DNA from 2 places in the Sphingomonas sp. GV3 genome. Region 1 is predicted to be linked to the other one. Evidence: riboswitches for the same ligand, from Rfam matches in the RefSeq annotation. Region 1 holds a riboswitch; the other holds the start of a gene.
The links. Region 1 has a riboswitch for cobalamin ahead of RF701_RS14440 (TonB-dependent receptor domain-containing protein). Riboswitches for the same ligand answer to the same signal wherever they lie in the genome.

Region 1 (7,395 bases):
GCCGATGCCGCCGCCGCGCCCGGTGACCCCAATTACATATTGGGCGTGATCCGCGCGCAGCTGACGCAGGGCGACGTGGCGGGGGCGGTCGCCCGCGCGCGGGCCTTGGTCGCGCGCGCGCCCGGTAGCCCGGCGCCGCTGCTCGCGCTCGGCGACGCGCTCGCGATCGGTGGTCGTTACGCGGAGGCGGCGCCCGTCTATGCGCGTGCCGCCGACCTGGCCTTCGACGAGCCGACGATGCTGCGCGTCGTCGACGCCTGGGGCCGGGCAGGCAACCCGCGCGCGGCGGCCGCGGCCCTGTCGCTCTACCGCCAGCAGAACCCGCAAAGCCTCGTCGCGGCGCGCCTGCTCGGCCATTGGCAGGTGCTGGCCGGCGACGCGGATTCGGCGATCGAGACGCTTGAAGACGTGCGCCGGCTCGTCGGCGACCGCGACGCGGGCCTGCTGGCCGATCTCGCCTACGCCTATGCGGCCGCGGACGAGGGCGCGGTCGCGCGCGTCTATGCGCGTGCCGCCTATCGCCTGCAGCCGATGAACGCGAGCGTGTGCGACGCCTATGCCGTGTCGCTCGCGGCGGCGGGCGAGATCGACGGCGCGCGCCAGCTCGCCGCCAAGGCGTTGGCCCTCGCCCCGCGCGATTCCGTCATCGCCGACCACGCCCGGCGCATTTTGAAGGCCTGAGGCCGCCGACGGTCTCGCTGCCGGACAAGGGTCTGATGTACCTGCGCGGAAGCGGTACCGGTTCTCACCCTAGGCTGGGTGTAGGGGCCGGCACCGCCCCGATCCAGCCTTGCTGGATTGCCGATTATTCCGATCACATCGCGAAGGTTCAGCTTTCGGGCGTCTTGCTGTACCGCGCGCCCATGGCCGATCCCCTGGACCGTATCGCCGCCGCGCTGGAGCGGCTGTCGCCGCCGCCCCCGCCGGCGGCCGATCCGCTAGCCCACCCCGCCTATGTGTGGCGCGACGGCGTACTGGGCGCGGCCCGCGCGTTCGCACCGCTGCCGCTCGGGATGCTGCGTGGCGTGGAGGCGCAAAAGGCGGCGCTTGTCGCCAATCTGACGCGCCTCGCCGCCGGCCACGCCGCGCAGGACGTCCTGCTCTGGGGTGCGCGCGGCACCGGCAAGTCGGCGCTGGTGAAGGCGGCGGTCGGCGCCGTACAGGCGGACGGCGCCCCCGTCGCGCTGGTCGAGGTCGCGGCGGACCGTCTGGCGGACCTGCCCCATCTGTTCGCGGCGCTGGCGGCGCTGCCGCGCGCCTTCGCGATCTTCCTCGACGATCTCGGCTTCGATGCCGCGGCGGACGCGCGCATCCTGCGATCGCTGCTGGAAGGCGGCGCGGAGGCGCGGCCCGCCAATGCCCGGCTGATCGTCACCTCCAACCGCCGCCACCTGATCGTGCGCGACATCGCGGAGCAGTCGAGCGCGATCAATCCGCGCGATTCGGTCGACGACCAGCTCGCGCTCGCGGACCGGTTCGGTCTCAGCCTGGGGTTCCACGTCGTCGACCAGGACGGCTATCTGACGATCGTGCGAGGCTATGCCGAGGCGCACGATCTACCTTTCGATCCCGCCGACGCGGTGCAATGGGCGACGCGCCGCGGCAGTCGATCCGGCCGCGTCGCATGGCAATATGTCGTCGAGCTGGCCGGGCGCGAGGGGAAGGCGGTCTAGGGGTTTGATCTCCGTGCGCGGAAGCGGCGCCGGCCCGCACCCCCACCCCGCCGCGCCCCTCACATGAACGGTGTGCCGCCCGTCACCGGGATCGTCGCGCCCGTCGTGTAGCTCGCGCCGTCGCTGGCCAGATAGACATAGGCCGGGGCCAGTTCCGCCGGCTGCGCCGCGCGGCCGATCGGCGTTTCCTGGCCGAAGCTCTTCACCTGGTCGTCCGGCATGGTCGACGGGATCAGCGGCGTCCAGACGGGGCCGGGCGCGACCGCGTTGACGCGGATGCCGCGCTCGGCGAGCATCTGCGCCAGGCCGCTGGTGAAATTGTGGATCGCGCCCTTCGTTGTGGCATAGGCGAGCAACGTCTGCTTCGGCTTCACCGCGTTGATCGAGGCGGTGTTGATGATCGACGCGCCTTCGCCCATGTGCCCTACCGCCGCCTTGGCGAGATAGAACATCGCATGGATGTTGGTGGCGAAGGTGCGCTGCCATTCCTCGTCGGGAATGTCCTCCAGCGCCTCGAACGTCTGCTGGTGCGCGGCGTTGTTGACCAGGACGTCGATGCGCCCGAACGCGTCGACCGCCCGATCCACCACCGTGCGGCAGTGCGCGGGATCGGACAGGTCGCCGGGCACCAGCACCGCCTGACGCCCGGCCTCCTCGACCAGTCGTTTGGTCTCGGCGGCATCGTCATGCTCGTCCAGATAGGCGACGAGCACGTCGGCGCCCTCGCGCGCGAAGGCGAGCGCGACCGCGCGGCCAATTCCGCTGTCGCCGCCGGTGACGATCGCCTTGCGGCCCTCCAGCTTGCCCGACCCGCGATAGCTGTCCTCGCCATGGTCGGGACGCGGGTCCATCGCATCGGTGCGGCCGGGAATGGGCTGCTGCTGCGCGGGGTAGGGCGGGGTGGGGCGATCGGTCATGGCGTGTCTCTTGCGGCGGATGGGCCTGACGAACCGCACGGGCAGCGCCGCCGTTCCGGCAGGTTGATCGAAATTGGCCAGTTTTCACGCACGGCCCCCGCGCGCATCCTGCGAAAGGTCTTGTCTTCGACGCCCATTCGGGCTCCGGCACTGGTCCATGCGCGCCCTTGCCCTCGCTGCCGTCTCGATCGTCGCGACGCCCTGCCTCGCCCAGACCGCCGGTGCGGGCGAGGGGGCTGGCGACATCGTCGTCACCGGGCGCGGGCTTGCCGGTTCGCCCGGCGACGATGCGCTCGCAACCGTCACGATCGACCGCGATCGCCTTCTGGAGAATGCCGGCGGAAGGCTGGAGGGTGCGTTGTCCGACATCGCGGGCCTGCAGCAGTTCCGCCGCGCCGACTCGCGTAGCGCCAATCCGACCAGCCAGGGCATCACCTTGCGCGGGCTCGGCGGCAATGCGGCGAGCCGCGCGCTGCTGATTCTCGACGGCGTGCCGCAGGCGGATCCGTTCGGCGGCTGGGTCGCGTTTCCGGCCTATGCGCTCGGCAGGCTGGGGCAGGTGCGCGTAACGCGCGGCGGCGGCAGCGGCTATGCCGGCCCCGGCGCGCTGGCGGGAACGGTGGAGCTGTCCAGCGCCACACCCGATCAGCTGCCGCCCTCCGCCGGAAGCCTGTTCTACGGCAGCCGCAGCTCGGTCGCGGCGGACGCCTCGGCGGCACTGGTCCGCGACGACGGCTTCGCGACCCTCTCGGCCGCCTATGCCCGCGGCGACGGCTTCGTGCCCATCGTCCCGGAGGATCGGGGACCGATCGATCGCGCCGCCCCCTATGAACAGGCCTCTGCCGCGGTGCGCACCGTCGTGCGCGTTGCCCCGGCGACGGAGTTGCAGGCGAATGTCGCAGGCTTCACCGACACCCGCGAACGCGGCACGGCCTTCACCGCCAACCGCTCGCGCGGCGCGGACGCCAGCCTGCGACTCGTCGGACGCGGCAACTGGGGCTGGTCGGCGCTCGCCTATCTCCAGACGCGCGATTTCGCGTCGGGCTTCGCCGCCCTCGATGCGGCAAGGACAAGCGCGACGCAGACGCTCGATGAATATGGCACGCCCGCGACCGGCGCCGGCGCGCGGCTGGAGCTGAGGCCGCCGATGGGCAGCGGCATCGACCTGCGGCTCGGCGCCGATGTCCGCCACGTCGACGGGCGGACGCAGGAACTGTTCGCCTATGCCGCGGGCCGGCCGACCCGCCGCCGCGTCGCGGGCGGGACGTCGTCAACCGCGGGCCTGTTCTCGGACGGTGCCGTCGACGTCGGCCGGCTGACGCTCACCGCCGCCGCGCGGATCGATCGCTGGACGATCCGCGACGGCTTCCTGACCGAACGCGCGCTCACTGGCGGGCCGGCGTCGACGGACGCGCGCTACCCGGACCGCTCGGGACAGGAATGGACGGGACGCACCGGGGTCGCGTGGCGCATGTTGCCGGGCGTGACGCTGCGCGCGGCAGGCTATCGCGGCTGGCGGTTGCCGACGCTCAACGAGCTGTACCGTCCCTTCCGCGTCGGTAACGACGTTACCGCCGCCAATCCCGTGCTCGCGCCCGAACGGCTGGTCGGGGCGGAAGCGGGGGTGACTTTGACTCCCTCGCGCGGCGCCAGCCTGGCGGCGACCTGGTTCGATGACCGGCTGGACGATGCGATCGCCAACGTCACCCTGTCCACGACACCGACGAGTGCCGCGCGGGTGCGCCGCAACCTGGACGCGATCCGCAGCCGCGGGCTGGAGGTCGACGCGGCTTATGCGCCGGGGCCGGTCGGCATGCGGCTATCATGGAGCCATGTCGACGCGCGGGTGCGGGCGAGCGGCGCGGCGGCGGCGCTCGATGGCCTGACACCTGCGCAGACGCCGCGCGACCAGGTGTCCGCGACACTCGACTGGCACCGCTCCGGGTACGCCGCGTCGGCGACGCTGCGCCATGTCGCGCGCCAGTTCGACGACGACCAGAACAGCCGCAGCCTTGCCCCCGCGACCACGCTCGACGCGACGGCGGCGGTGCCGTTGCGCAGAAGACTGGCGCTGGAGGCGCGCGCGGAGAACCTCTTCGACGCGCGGGTGGAGGCCGGCATTTCCAGCGGCACCATCGTCGAGCGCGCGACGCCGCGAACCCTGTGGCTGGGGATGCGGGCGGGATTCTAACGGGCCGGTCCGGGGCTCGCGATCCGCGCCGATTGACGCGCGACCGCCCGAGCCCCTAAAGGCCCATTCGTGACGGGTCCCCGGAGACGGGGTCAAAAGGGAAGTCCGGTGAGCGCCTTTCGAAGGCACGAGCCCGGCGCTGCCCCCGCAACTGTGACCGGATAGCGGTCCCTCCACGATGCCACTGGGCGCCTGCCCGGGAAGGCGGGGGGATTGCGGCGACCCGGGAGCCAGGAGACCTGCCCTTCACCGTCGATCCACTGTGCGGACGGGGTGTGCCGGACAGCCGAAGGGGGGACCTTCGTGAGCGAACGACATCCGCCGCGTGCGAATGGTCGCGCGCGGGACACGAAGGATGTGGAAGAATGCCCGTAACCCGTTTTCTGATCACCGCCGGCGCATGCGCGCTCGTTGCGGTCGCCGCGCCTGCCGTCGCACAGGTCGCGCCCGCTGCCGACGGCAGCGACGACGTCATCGTCACCGCCGCCCGCGCCGCGCAGCGGGCGGATGAGGTCGGCCAGGCGGTCACCGTCGTCACCCGCGACGAGATCGACCGGCGCCAGACCGTCTCCGTCGCCGACCTCCTGTCGACCACCCCGGGCGTCACCGTGACGCGCAACGGCAGCCTGGGTGGCTTCACCGGCGTGCGGCTGCGCGGCGCGGAAGCCGAACAGACGCTCGTCGTTATCGACGGCGTGCGCGTCAACGATCCCTCCTCGCCCGGCGGCGGGTTCGATTTCGCCAACCTGCTCTCCGCCAGCGTGGAGCGGGTCGAGGTGTTGCGCGGCCCCAACTCGGTGCCTTGGGGCAGCCAGGCGATCGGCGGCGTCGTCAACGTCATCACCGAGGCGCCGACCGAGCAGATCAAGGCGCGCGGCAGCGTCGAATATGGCTATGCCGACACGCTCTATGCGCAAGGCGGCGTGTCCGGTCGCCAGGGTGCCGTCTCGGCCGCGCTGACCGGCGGCTATCTGCGCAGCGACGGCATCTCGTCCGCCGCGGTCGGCGAGGAGCGCGACGGCTATCGCCAATATGGCGCGACCGGCCGTGTCGGCGTCGATTTCACCGATCAGATCGGCCTCGACCTGCGCGGCTATTGGGCGAACAGCAAGACCCAGACCGACGGCTATCCTGCGCCGCTCTACGTCTTCGCGGACGATCCCAGCTATTCGACCGCGGACGAGCTCTACGGTTATGCGGGGCTGCACGCCAATTTCGGCACCTTCCGTAACCGCGTCGCCTTCACCATCGCCGACATCAACCGCGACACCTATGCACAACCCGGCGCGACTCCGTCGCCGTTCCGCGGCCGCTCGGAGCGCTACGAATATCAGGGCGAGTACCAGCCGCTCGACCAGGTCCGCATCGTCGGCGGCGCGGAGCATGAGACGAGCCGCTATCGCGACGCGACGCTGCGCCGCTCGGTCGGCATCACCAGCGTCTATGGCGAGCTGATCGTCAAGCCGATCCAGCCGCTGACGATCACCGGCGGCGTCCGCAACGACGACCACGACACGTTCGGCAACCACACCACGTTCGGCGCCGACGCCGCGCTGGCGCTGGCGACGGGCACGGTGCTGCGCGCGAGCTACGGCGAGGGCTTCAAGGCGCCGACGCTGTACCAATTGTACAGCCCCTACGGGAACACGCGCCTCGACCCCGAAACCGCGGCCAATTACGACATCGGGGTGCAGCAGACCCTGCTCGACGGCCGCGCAACATTGGGCGCGACCTGGTTCCACCGCGACACGCGCAACCAGATCAATTTCCGGGGCTGTTCGCGCGCCGAACAGACGACCGCGAACTCGATCTGCGTCAACCGGCCGTTCGGCGTCTACGACAATATCCAGCGCACCCGCGCCGAAGGCGTCGAGTTCGCGATCGGCCTGCGCCCCGTCGATGCGCTGACCGTGTCGGCGAACGTCTCGTACATCGACAGCGAGAACCGGACGCCGGGAACGACGTTCGGCAGTGACCTGTTGCGTCGGCCCAAGGAGACGGCGGCGTTCGTCGTCGACTATCGCCTGCCGTTCGGGCTCGGTATCGGTGGGACGGTGCAGCTCGTCGGCGACAGCTTCGACAGCGACAGCTATGGCAATCGCGTGCGCCTCGACGGCTATGCGCTCGCCTCCATCCGCGCCGAGCTGCCGCTTGGGGATCGTTTCTCTGTCTACGGCCGGGTCGATAACGTGACGGACACGCGCTACCAGGCGGTCGCCGAATACGGCACCTACGGCCGTGCGGCCTATGGCGGGGTGCGCGTGAAGCTGTGATGCGCCGGTTCCCGTCATCGCTCCCGCGGTGGCGGGACCTGCTTCGTCGGTGGCCCGGTGGCCCCGGACCCGTTTCGGCGGCCACCGGACAACTGACGCGCGACAAGGCGGTCGCACGGAGTTACCCGCCGCACCGGGGACCCAGGACGGGCGCCGGGGTGACGGCAGGCGTCTGGCTCGGTGCGCTCCTCCTGCTCGCCGCCTGTGCTCCGGCCCCCGCTAGGATGGGGGGCATCGTCTCCACCAATCCCTGCGCCGACGCGATCCTGGCGGTCGTCGCGCCGGATCGGCTCGCGGCGGTCAGTCATTATTCGCATGATCCCGGCGCGACCTCGATGCCG
Region 2 (7,395 bases), 350 kb from region 1:
TGCACCGCAAGGGCGCGCAGGATAAGAAGCGCTCGAGCATGTTTTCCAAGCTCAGCCGCGAAATCACCGTCGCGGCGAAGATGGGGCTGCCCGACCCCGACATGAACCCGCGCCTGCGCGCCGCGATCGCCGCGGCGAAGGCGCAGTCGATGCCCAAGGACAATATCCAGCGCTCGATCGACAAGGCGTCGAAGGGTGACGCGGAGAATTACGAGGAAATCCGCTACGAGGGGTTCGGCCCCGGCGGCGTGTCGCTCATCATCGAGGCGTTGACCGACAACCGCAACCGCACCGCGACCAACGTCCGCACCGCGGTGTCGAAGAACGGCGGCAATCTGGGCGCGAGCGGATCGGTCAGCCACGGCTTCGACCGCATGGGCCTCATCACCTATCCCGCGAGCGCGGGGGACGCCGAGACGGTGTTCGAGGCGGCGCTGGAGGCGGGTGCGGAGGATGTGACGTCGAACGAGGACGGCCACGAGATCTGGACCGCGCAGGCCGATCTGCACGAGGTCGCCAAGGCGCTGGAGCCGGTGCTCGGCGAGGCGGAAGGCGCGAAGCTCGCCTGGCGTCCGCAGACGATGGTCGCGGTGACGGAGGCCGATGCGGCGACGCTGTTCAAGCTGATCGACGCGCTGGACGACGACGACGACGTGCAGACCGTCTGGGGCAATTACGAAGTCTCCGACGAGGTGATGGAGAAGCTGGGTTGATCATGGCCCCCCCGCTTGCCGGGTCGGTCAGGGGGGGGCAGCGCCGCGGACACGCCGCCTGCCTGACCGGCTGCCTCCGGTCGGGTCCGGTCGGCGGGAAGGCATGGCCGTGATCATCCTGGGCCTCGACCCAGGGCTGGGGACGACCGGTTGGGGCGTCATCCACGCCGACGGCGACCGCCTGCGCCATATCGCGAACGGCCAGATCAAGACCGATCCGTCGATGGCGCTGCCGCGGCGGCTCGCCAATCTCAACGCGGCGCTGACCGACGTCATTCTCGCCGAGCGACCCGACAGCGCGGCGGTGGAGGAAGTGCTGGGCAACACCAACGCGCAATCGACGCTGAAGCTGGGGCAGGCGCGTGGCGTCGTGCTGCTGACGGCCGCCACGGCGGGGCTGATCGTCGGGGAATATCATCCGTCGACCGTCAAGAAGGCGGTGGTCGGTACGGGCGGCGCCGAGAAGCGGCAGATCCAGGCGATGATGGCGGTGCTGCTGCCCGGTGTCAAGCTGGCGGGGCCTGACGCGGCGGATGCGCTGGCGGTGGCGATCACGCACGCGCATCATCTGGCGAGCGCGGCCGGCATGGCGCGCCGGGCAAGGATCATGGCATGATCGCACATCTGAAGGGCCGTCTCGACTCGACGGGCATCGACCATGCCGTGATCGATGTCGGCGGCGTCGGCTATCTGGTCGGTGCGTCGTCGCGCACGCTCGCCGCGATCGGCCCTGTCGGGGAGGCGGCGACGCTGTTCACCGAGATGCTGGTCGGCGAGGATTTCCTGCGCCTGGTCGGGTTCGCGACGGCGGGGGAGCGTGACTGGTTTCGCCTGCTGACCGGGGTGCAGGGCGTGGGCGCGCGGGTCGCGCTGGCGATCCTGTCGGCGCTGGAGCCATCGGAACTGTCGCGGGCGGTGGCGGTGCAGGACAAGGCGATGGTCGCCCGCGCGAACGGCGTCGGCCCGAAGCTCGCCGAGCGGATCGTGCGCGAATTGAAGGACAAGGTCGGCGCGGTCGCGACGCTTGGGCCGGCGGCGGTGTCGCAGGTCGCGCCGGTCGGGGCGGGGGCGGATGCGGTGTCGGCGCTGCTCAACCTGGGGTTCCGCCCCGCCGAGGCGGCGAGCGCGGTCGGCGCGGCGGAAGAGGAATTGGGGACGGGAGCGACGCTCGACGCGCTGGTGCGACTGGCCTTGCGGAAGGCCGCGAAGGGTTAGTCGCCTCCGTCGGACGGGTCCGGTCCGGCATCCACCGTTCGACAGGCGCGCCGACGGCGGCGCTCCTGCGACGGTGGACCCGGGAACGGGCCCGGTAGGCCCGGTGTGCGATCCGGCAAGGCTGGATCGGCGCGGTACCGGCCCTCACCGCCACCCGGCCGCCTATCCAGGATACGCTATGTGGGGCGTGAGGGCGGGCACCGCTTCCGCGCAAGCTATCGATTACGCCGGCGGCGTCGCCCTCGCTTCTGCCCGCAGCGTTCGCGCCGCGGCGACCATTGCCTCGATCGCTGGCCGAACCTCGTCCCAGCGGCGCGTCTTCAGTCCGCAATCCGGGTTGATCCACAATTGCTCGGGCCGCAGATGCGTCTCTGCCAGGCGGATCAGCCGGACCATCTCCGCCTCGTCGGGGACGCGGGCGGAATGGATGTCGTAGACGCCGGGCCCGATCATGCTGGGGTAGCGGTAGCGCGCGAAACCTTCGAGCAGCTCCATCTGCGAACGCGCCGTCTCGATCGAGATGACGTCCGTGTCCATCGCGCCGATAGCGGGCAGGATCTCGTTGAACTCCGAATAGCACATGTGCGTGTGGATCTGCGTCGCGGGGCCGACGCCCGCAGCGGTCAGGCGGAAACAGTCTACGGCCCAGTCGAGATAGGTCTGCCAGTCGGACCTGCGCAGCGGCAGCCCTTCGCGCAATGCCGCCTCGTCGATCTGGATCGCCTTGCAACCCGCCGCCTCTAGATCACGGACCTCGTCGCGGATCGCCAGCGCGATCTGGCGGCATGACACCGCACGCGGCTGATCGTCGCGCACGAAACTCCAGTTGAGGATGGTGACCGGCCCGGTCAGCATGCCCTTGACCGGTCTGTCGGTCAGCCCCTGGGCATAGCGCCACCACGCGACCGTCATCGGTTCCGGGCGCGCGACATCGCCGTACAGGATCGGGGGCCGCACGCAGCGCGAGCCATAGCTTTGGACCCAGCCATTGGTCGTGAAGGCAAAGCCCGACAATCGCTCGCCGAAATACTGCACCATGTCGTTGCGCTCGAACTCACCGTGGACGAGCATGTCGAGGCCGACCTCCTCCTGCCAACGGATCGCGCGGGCTGTCTCGTCCCGCAGGAACGCCGCATAGGTCGCATCGTCCAATCGCGCGCGATTGTGCTCGGCCCGCGCGTGCCGGACGTCCGCCGTTTGCGGGAAAGAGCCGATCGTCGTCGTCGGGTAGCGCGGCAGCCCGAGGACGGCAGCCTGCGCCGCCTCGCGTTCGGCATGACTGGCGCCGCGCTCGCGCATCGCGGGGGACACTGCGGCGAGCCGCGCCTGTACCGCCTGGTCGTGGATGCGCGCGCTGGTCCCGCGCGCGATGACGGCGCGGGTGGCGGCGGCGAGCGGGCCCGAAACGCTGGCGCGCCCCTCGTTCAGGGCGAGCTTGAGCAGCGCAAGTTCCTCGACCTTCTGGACCGCGAAGGCGAGCCATTGGCGGACCTCGTCGTCGAGCCGGGTCTCGAGCGCCAGATCGACGGGTACGTGCAACAGCGAGCAGGAGGGCGCGAGGATCAGGTCGCGCGTCGCGGCGACCGGCTCCAGCCGGGAAAGCAGAGCGTCGAGGTCGGTCCGCCAGACGTTACGGCCGTCGACGACGCCGAGCGACAGCAGCAGGTCTGCGGGCGCGACCTTCACCAGGGCATCGATCTGATCCGGCGCGCGGACGAGGTCGACGTGCAGGCCCGCGACAGGAAGCGCGGCCGCGAAGGACAGATTGTCACCCAGGCCGCCGAAATAGGTGGTCAGCATCAGCTTCGGCCCCACGCGGCCGAGCCTCGCATAGGCACGCACCAGCGCGCGCCGCTGTACGTCGCTCAGGTCCGTGACGAGGATGGGTTCGTCGATCTGCACCCATTCCGCGCCGGCCCGCGCGAGATGGCCCAGGATGACGCCGTAGAGGCCGAGCACCTCGTCGAGCAGCGCGAAGGAATCGTCATGCCCCTTGGCGAGGCTGAGCCAAGTGACCGGGCCGAGCAGCACGGGCCGCGTCTGATAGCCCAGCGCCTTCGCCTCGCGGTAATCGTCGAGGACCTTCAGCCGGCCGAGGCTGAGCTTGCAGCCTGGTTCGATCTCCGGGACGATATAGTGATAATTGGTGTCGAACCATTTGGTCATCTCGCCCGCGGTGACGCTGGCGTGGCCGCAGCCGCCCGCCGCGCCGCGCGCCATTGCGAAATAGGTCGCGAGATCCGCCGTGCCGTCGGCCGCGCCGTACCGTGCCGGCACCGCGCCGAGCATCAGGCTGGTGTCCAGCACGTGATCGTAGAGCGAGAAGTCGCCCGAGGGCAGCCAGTCGGTGCCGAGCGCGTGCTGGCGTGCCCAATTGGCGGCGCGCAACGCCGCCGTCGACTCCTGCAGCTGTATCGCCCCTGTTTCGCCCGACCAGAAGGATTCGAGCGCGGTCTTCAATTCGCGCCGCGGGCCGATACGCGGAAAGCCGAGAGTGGCAATGGTGACGGTCATCTTCCTATACCCCGAAGAAGGGCGGGGATGGAATCGGACGCGCGCTCCCGTCGACGGATGCCGGCAGGCGGCCGCAGGCGGGCGCCGATCGGCGACCGCATGCGGACAGGCGGCCAGACCGGGCACCCCGCCGGTGGACGTTATCGCGTCGGAAGGCAGGTCTCCTGGCTCGCGGGTCCTCGCGACTGGTCCGGCCTTCCCGGGCGCGAGCGCCCAGTGACCCATGATCGACCAGCCGCTCGCCGCTTACAGTTGCGGGGGCAGCGCCGGCCTTACCCGAAGGCGCACCGGCTTCCCGTCTTAGCTCCGGCGCGAGCGGACCCGACCGAAGAACCTTCGACCGCCCAAGCATCGGTGATGCCGGCAGTCGCGTCAAGAGAGATATAAAGATATCTTTATATCTTTATGCAGAATTTGCGTCCTCAGAAGGATCGGACACATTGCAAACGCCTTCCGCCCTGCTTCCGCGCCACCCCGGGGTCGACCGGGATGACGGGGAGTGCGGCCTCGGCGCAGTCGTCGGTCCGGGGATACTTACAGCTGCTGGTCGGGCAGCGCGTTCGTCGGTCTCGAGCCCCAGAGCGCATAGGACAAGACGTAGAGCGCGCACGCCGCCGGGATCAGAAAGCCCCAGTGCAGGCCGTAGGTGTCGCCGATCTTGCCCTGGATCGACGCGAGCGCACCGCCCGCGATCGACATGATCAATAGCCCCGATCCCTCCTCGGTGAGGGGTCCCAGACCGCGGATCGCCAGTGCGAAGATCGCCGGGAACATGATCGAGATGCCGAGGCCCGACACGATAAGGCCATACATTGCCGCCGGACCCGTCACGAAGGCCGCGGTCAACGTGCCGGCCAGCGCGATCAGGGAGAATAGCGCGAGTACATGCTGCGGCGCGATCTTGCGCATCAGCGCGGCGCCGGCGAAGCGTCCGACCATCATCCCCGCCCAGAAGAACAGCAGGTACGACGCCGCATGTTCCTGGGTCAGATTGGCGACGTCGGGTTGCGACACGAAGTTGATGAAATAGCTGCTGACGCCGATCTCGCCGAGCACGCACAGTGCGATCCCGACGCAGCCGAGGATCAGGTTGCGATGGTTCCATAGCGACAGCCCCTTGCGATCCTCCGCATTGACCCGCTGCGTCGCAGCGCCAAGCGCCGGCAGCTTCGCGCGGGCGATCAGGGCCGCCAGCAACGCAAGCACGATGGCGACGATCAGATAGGGCAATTCGGTCGCCTGCGCGTCGGCCATACGCTGCGCGGCGGTGAGCTGCGTGCCGTGAGCGGCCGTGCCCGCCGTGGTGCGCGCGAGGATCAGATATTTGCCGAAGATGATCGCGAGCACGTCACCCGTCGTGTTGAAGGCCTGGACGAGCGTCAGTCGCCCCTCGGCACTTTCCGGCGGGCCGATCACTGCGACATACGGATTCGCTGCCACCTGCAGCAACGCGATGCCGCATGAAACGACGAACAGCGATGCGACGGTGATGCCATAAGACACCAGCGACGCCGCCAGGATCATGCCGAGCGAGCCCATCGTCATCACGCCCAGGCCCGCCGTCAGCGCGCGCTGATAGCCGATCCGCTCGATCAGTTTCGCGGCCGGGATCGAGGCCAGCAGATAGCCGATGAACCATACCGACTCGATCAGGCCCGTCTGGAAATAGTTCAGCTCGAACACGCTGCGCAGGTGCGGCAGCAGCGTGTTGTTGATGACGGTGATGAAGCCCCACATGAAGAACAGGGAGGCGAGCAGCGCGAGCGCGGGGCCATAGGACGCCGAAGAGCCCGTCCCCCCTCTCGCTGCGGTGTTGGCAACCATCGGTCCGGGCATGATCCTCTCCTTGGCAACGCGGCGCTGTTGCGGCCGGGCGGACATCAAGTCTGGTATCCCCCGGCACAATCGCTTGCGCTCTTATATGTCTGACTATAAGCCGTCCTGGACACGGTCAATCAGGAAACGGCCGGTCGGGAGGAGAACGATGCGAAAGGTTGCCACGCTGTTGTCGTCCGCCGTGCTAGCGAGTCTGTCGATCCCCGGAGCGGCCTCCGCCGCCACCGCGACGCGCGGCGCCTTCGGTCAATTGCCGGACGGAACGAAGATCGAGGCCGTGACGCTGGCCGGCGCCAATGGGGTCAAGGCGCGCATCATGACGCTCGGCGCGACGCTGCAGGCGTTCGAGGCGCCCGATCGCAACGGCAAGGTGGCCGACATCACGCTCGGCCACGATACGGCGTCGGAATATGTCACCCAGCCGAATTTCTGGGGGCAGACGGTCGGCCGCTACGCCAACCGCATCGCGGGCGGTCGGTTCGTGCTCGACGGCAAGACCTATCAGCTGCCGCTCAACGACAAGACCAATTCGCTGCACGGCGGCACGACCGGCTTTGACAAGGCGGTGTGGCGGATCGTCTCGGTCCGTCAGGGGCCGCAGGCGAGCGTGACGCTGGCGATGACCAGCCCTGCGGGCGATCAGGGCTATCCCGGCAAGCTGGAGGTGACGACCACCTACACGCTGGACGATACGGGGGCGCTGACGATCGACTATGAGGCGAAAACCGACGCGCCGACGATCGTCAACCTGACCAACCACGCCCTATTCAACCTGGCCGGTGAGGGATCGGCAGGGGGAATCTATGCGCAGCGGATGACGGTGCCCGCCGCGCGCTACACCCCGGTGGACGACAAACTGATCCCCACGGGCGAGATGAAGGCCGTGGCGGGGACGGTGTTCGACTTCACGCGCGGACGCGTCATCGGTCAGGACGTACGCGACGGACGCGATCCGCAGATCGTGATCGGCCGCGGCTACGATCATAATTTCGTGTTGGACAGTGGCTCTACCGCGCAGCCGAAGCTGGCGGCCCGCGTCGAGGACCCCGCGTCTGGCCGCGTGCTCGAGGTGCTGACGACGGAGCCGGGCGTGCAATTCTACTCGGGCAATTTCCTC

Region 2: another riboswitch for cobalamin. It lies ahead of metE (5-methyltetrahydropteroyltriglutamate--homocysteine S-methyltransferase); the one in region 1 lies ahead of RF701_RS14440 (TonB-dependent receptor domain-containing protein).

What each region holds. Positions count from the first base shown of each region.
Region 1 is NZ_JARWLE010000001.1:3,056,850-3,064,244, forward strand. It holds gene RF701_RS14420 (tetratricopeptide repeat protein) at 1-681, shown strand, start outside; gene RF701_RS14425 (ATP-binding protein) at 864-1,673, shown strand; gene RF701_RS14430 (SDR family oxidoreductase) at 1,733-2,590, opposite strand; gene RF701_RS14435 (TonB-dependent receptor domain-containing protein) at 2,748-4,781, shown strand; cobalamin riboswitch at 4,839-5,043, shown strand; gene RF701_RS14440 (TonB-dependent receptor domain-containing protein) at 5,147-7,054, shown strand; gene RF701_RS14445 (ABC transporter substrate-binding protein) at 7,213-7,395, shown strand, end outside.
Region 2 is NZ_JARWLE010000001.1:2,710,191-2,717,585, forward strand. It holds gene RF701_RS13010 (YebC/PmpR family DNA-binding transcriptional regulator) at 1-713, shown strand, start outside; gene ruvC (crossover junction endodeoxyribonuclease RuvC) at 823-1,329, shown strand; gene ruvA (Holliday junction branch migration protein RuvA) at 1,326-1,928, shown strand; gene metE (5-methyltetrahydropteroyltriglutamate--homocysteine S-methyltransferase) at 2,151-4,442, opposite strand; cobalamin riboswitch at 4,579-4,795, opposite strand; gene RF701_RS13030 (sugar MFS transporter) at 4,977-6,278, opposite strand; gene RF701_RS13035 (aldose epimerase family protein) at 6,427-7,395, shown strand, end outside.